DNA from 2 places in the Shewanella aegiceratis genome. Region 2 is predicted to be linked to the other one. Evidence: predicted binding sites of a transcription regulator. Region 2 holds the regulator's gene; the other holds the start of a gene.
The links. Region 2 encodes sigma-54, which starts transcription at its own class of promoters, with help from an activator protein. Its sites were predicted from a motif close to GTTGGCACGNNNNTNGNNT; they were not measured.
Positions count from the first base shown of each region.

Region 1: the regulator sigma-54 is predicted to act here: its motif matches at 918-936, upstream of fliE (flagellar hook-basal body complex protein FliE).

Region 1 covers NZ_CP080416.1:1,523,818-1,526,218, forward strand. The annotation lists gene K0H80_RS06785 (sigma-54-dependent transcriptional regulator) at 1-793, shown strand, start outside; gene fliE (flagellar hook-basal body complex protein FliE) at 990-1,322, shown strand; gene fliF (flagellar basal-body MS-ring/collar protein FliF) at 1,381-2,401, shown strand, end outside.
Region 2 covers NZ_CP080416.1:3,886,307-3,888,707, reverse strand. The annotation lists gene hpf (ribosome hibernation promoting factor) at 1-287, opposite strand, end outside; gene K0H80_RS16880 (RNA polymerase factor sigma-54) at 318-1,805, opposite strand; gene lptB (LPS export ABC transporter ATP-binding protein) at 1,940-2,401, opposite strand, start outside.

The DNA.
Region 1 (2,401 bases), 2.2 Mb from region 2:
CTGCGCGGCAATTCCTGAAAACATGCTCGAAGCCACACTGTTTGGCTACGAGAAGGGGGCCTTTACTGGCGCCTATCAGGCCTGTCCCGGTAAGTTTGAACAGGCTCAGGGCGGCACCTTGCTGCTCGATGAGATCTCCGAGATGGATTTGGGGTTGCAAGCCAAGCTGCTCAGGGTGTTGCAGGAACGGGAAGTCGAGCGACTCGGCGGCCGTAAGACGATCAAACTCGATGTGCGTGTGCTGGCCACCTCTAACCGTGATCTTAAGGCGATGGCGACTAAAGGCGATTTTAGGGAAGATCTCTATTACCGCATCAATGTGTTTCCACTCACCTGGCCGGCGCTGCATCAACGCCCGGCGGATATCTTGCCGCTGGCGAGACACCTGGTGTTGCGTCATGCCAAGGCTGCCAGTTTAGCCGTGGCGCCAAGCCTGGACGATCAGGCAAGCAGGCGTCTTCTGGGACACAGGTGGCCGGGTAACGTGCGAGAGCTGGATAACGTGGTTCAGCGCGCCCTGATCTTACAGACAGGCGACACCATCTGCGCCAAGGATATCGTTATTGATACTCAGGATGTGATGCTGGAGCCTACCTTTGAGAGTGAGAAGAACGCCGAGCCCGAGGGGCTGGGGGATGAGCTCAAGGCACAGGAGCATGTGATCATCCTAGAGACCCTTAACCAGTGTAACGGCAGTCGCAAGCAGGTGGCCGAAAAGCTGGGGATCAGTGCCCGCACCCTGAGATATAAGATGGCGCGTATGCGCGACATGGGTATTCAGATCCCTGCCTGATAGACGTAGCCGTTTTGGTCGTTCTGCGTTAGTCAAGGAAGCAAACCGCCGCTTTAGCGTCTCTACGGCCCATTTGAACGTTTCGAAGCCGACACCCAATCTGGGTTTGTCGGCTTTTTCTATTTTTGGCAAACATATTGCATTGGTCTGAATAAGAATAGATTTCGTCAATTTCACGACGATAGCGGAGGCCAAGATGCAGATAGGTGCCAATTCATTACTGCAAGAGATGCAGACACTCACGGGCGAAATCAAGCCTAATGGGATCACACCTAATATCACTCAGCAGGTGGCGAACACCAGTGGTAGCGATTTTGGCAGCCTCTTGTCTGAAGCCGTGGGCAATGTCAATGCGCTGCAGGCCACCTCATCTTCGCTGCAGACACGTCTGGATATGGGCGACACCCGGGTGACACTGTCAGATACCGTGATCGCCAGAGAGAAGGCCAGCGTGGCATTCGAGGCCACCGTTCAGGTGCGCAACAAGCTGGTGGAAGCCTACAAAGAGATCATGAGTATGCCTGTCTAGGCATGGACTCCCTAAAGATTAAGAAAGATAACGGCAGGTATTTATCGTGAGCACAGATATGGTAGTCGGAACTGGCGCTGGCACAACGCAGGACATGTTGGCAGGCGGCGTACAAGAAGAACATAAGCCAAGCGGCGGAATGTTTGGCGGTGTCGACATGCTCAGGCAGATCACCATGATCCTGGCGCTGGCTATCTGTCTGGCGTTGGCCGTCTTCGTCATGTTGTGGGCCCAAGAGCCCGAATACCGCCCTCTGGGTAAGATGGATACCCAGGAGATGGTGCAGGTTCTGGATGTGCTGGACAAGAACAAGGTCAACTATCAGATCGATGTCGACGTGCTCAAGGTGCCGGAAGATCAGTACCAAGACGTCAAGATGATGCTGAGCCGCGCCGGTATCGATAACTCGCCTAACCGTGATGATTACCTCTCTAAAGATAGCGGCTTTGGCGTGAGCCAGCGCATGGAGGCCGCCAGACTGAAAAACAGTCAGGAGCAAAACCTGGCGCGTACCATCGAAGAGTTAAAGAGCGTCAGCCGTGCCAAGGTGATCCTGGCCATTCCTAAAGAGAACGTGTTTGCCCGTAATCGCTCCAAGCCAAGTGCAACCGTGGTGGTTAATACCCGTCGTGGCGGTCTGGGTCAGGAAGAGGTCGATTCCATCGTAGATATCGTTGCCTCGGCGGTGCACGGTCTCGAGCCGACTCGGGTCACTGTGACCGATGCTAACGGTCGCCTGCTAAACTCAGGCAGCCAAACCGCAGGCTCGGCCAGAGCCAGACGCGAGCTCGAGCTGGTGCAGCAGAAAGAAGCCGAATACCGCAGCAAGATTGAATCGATTCTGATGCCGATTCTGGGACCTGAGAACTTTACCGCTCAGGTCGACGTGAACATGGACTTCACCTCGGTCGAGCAGACCGCCAAGCGTTATAACCCGGATCTGCCCGCGGTGCGTAGCGAAATGACGGTTGAGAATAACTCTACCGGTGCCAGCACTGGTGGCATCGCCGGCGCGCTGAGCAACCAGCCACCGATGGAAGCCAATATTCCTCAGCAGGCCACCGGCACTAGCGCTCAGG
Region 2 (2,401 bases):
TAATGTTTAGTAAGCTTCTCTTTGTGTTTAATGACCTGACGATCGAGTTTGTCAATCAGGGAGTCTATCGCGGCATACATGTCCGCATGTTCGGATGTTGCGAACACTTCTCCGCCACGGAGATGTAACTTTGCCTCAACCTTCTGTTGCAACTTTTCGACATTTAATACAACGTGCACATTATTGATCTGATCGAAATGACGTTCAAGCTTTGTGAATTTCTCTTCGATGTAGCTTCGTAGAGATTGGGTGATCTCGATATGGTGCCCAGTCAGGTTTATTTGCATAAAGATAGTCCTCCAGTTTCCAGGTTTGTTTTATAAGCTCTTGCGCTGATTCGAGGGCGGTATAAGCATTGCCTCGCGATACTTGGCAATGGTGCGTCTAGCCACCTTAATACCCTGTTCGGCCAAGAGTTGAGCCATCTTGCTGTCGCTCAATGGCTTTTTCTGGTTTTCCGCAGCAACCAGCTTCTTAATGAAGGCACGTATTGCTGTTGAAGAGCACTCTCCGCCATCGTCGGTACCGACGTGACTGGAGAAGAAGTATTTAAGCTCGAAGATCCCTCTCGGGGTATGCATATATTTTTGCGTGGTCACACGCGAGATGGTGGATTCATGCATCTCCACCGCCTCGGCGATGTCGTTAAGTACCATGGGCTTCATCGCCTCTTCGCCAAATTCGAAGAAACCTTGCTGGAAGTCGACGATACAGTTGGTCACCTTGAGCAGGGTCTCGTTGCGACTCTCCAGGCTCTTGAGGAACCATTTGGCTTCCTGCAGGTGACCGCGAATAAACTGGCCATCCGCCTGACTCTTAGTGCTGCGGGCCATGGCGGCATACTGTTGGTTGACGTTGATCTTGGGCATGCTGTCTGGGTTGAGCTCGACTACCCAGCGTCCCTTCTTCTTGGTGACGGTCACATCCGGGATCACGTACTCGTCGCGGCTGGCGGTGATGGCGAGGCCGGGACGGGGATTCAGGGTCTGGATCAGGGCTATGGCATCCCTCAGCTCATCTTCCTTGAGCTTGGTTTTGCGCATCAGCAGACGGAAGTCGCGTCCGGCGATGAGATCCAGGTGCTCCTTGATCAGCATGCGGGCGTTGGCGATGTGCGGCGTGTCGTCGCTGTATTGGGCTAGCTGAATCGTCAGACATTCGCTGAGGTCGCGGGCCGCCACACCAATAGGGTCGAAGTGTTGTACCCGTTTGAGCACCGCCTCGACCTCGTCTAGTTCGATCTCTGGGTCGCCCATGGCCTCGAGAATATCTTCGCAGGTCTGGGTCAGGTAACCGCGCTCGTCGATGGCGTCGATGATGGCGGTGGCGATGGCCAGGTCGTTATCGGAAAAAGGGGTCAGGTTCTTCTGCCATTCCAGGTGTTCATACAGACCTTCGCTGGTCTCGCCCTGAAAAGGCATGTCGTCGTCGCGCATGGCGCCCGAGCTTGAGTTTGGCGAGGCAGTGTAGACCTCATCCCAGGTGGTATCCACCGGCAGCTCGTCTGGCATTGAGTCTTGAGTCAGGGCGTCTGAGGTCTCGACCCCTGAGTTATCCTGGCTCGAATCCAGCTCTATCTTGTCGTCGTACTTGTTGTCGAAGCTGTCGCTGACGCTATCGTCTTGCAGCTCGATGCTGGCGCTCTCCTGCTCTTCATCCAACTCCAGTAGCGGGTTGGATTCTAATGCCTGCTGGATCTCCTGCTGCAACTCTAATGACGACAACTGCAACAGACGTATGGCCTGTTGTAGCTGGGGCGTCATGGTGAGATGCTGACCCATTTTGAGCTGAAGTGACGCTTTCATCGTACTGCTATTCCCTTGTTTCTAATTATAAAATGAGAAAGCTCTGGCTATATGTGCCGGACAAATATATCGGATAGTGCCTAAGGCCACAATTAACGCATGGTATTTCCTCTGTGGCCCCATTATAAGATTAACTATAGCTTGAATTGTTCACCTAAGTACACTGCTCGTACTTGCTGGTTGTCTAAGATTTCGGCGGGTGTGCCCTCGGCGATCAGATTACCATGGCTGACGATATAGGCTTTCTCGCAGACGTCTAATGTTTCGCGCACGTTATGGTCGGTGATCAACACCCCCAGGCCGCGATTCTTAAGCTGCTCGATGATCTTCTTGATGTCGATGACCGAGATAGGATCGACACCGGCGAACGGCTCGTCGAGAAGAATAAACTTAGGGTTGGCAGCAAGCGCCCTGGCGATCTCCACCCGGCGACGTTCACCGCCCGAGAGCGCCATGCCGTGGCTGTCACGGATATGGGTGATGTGAAACTCTTCCAGCAGGTGTTCCAGCTCCTCTTCGCGGCCATCGTTATTAAGATCGCTGCGGGTCTGGAGCACGGCCATGATGTTGTCTCGCACCGAGAGCTTACGGAAGAT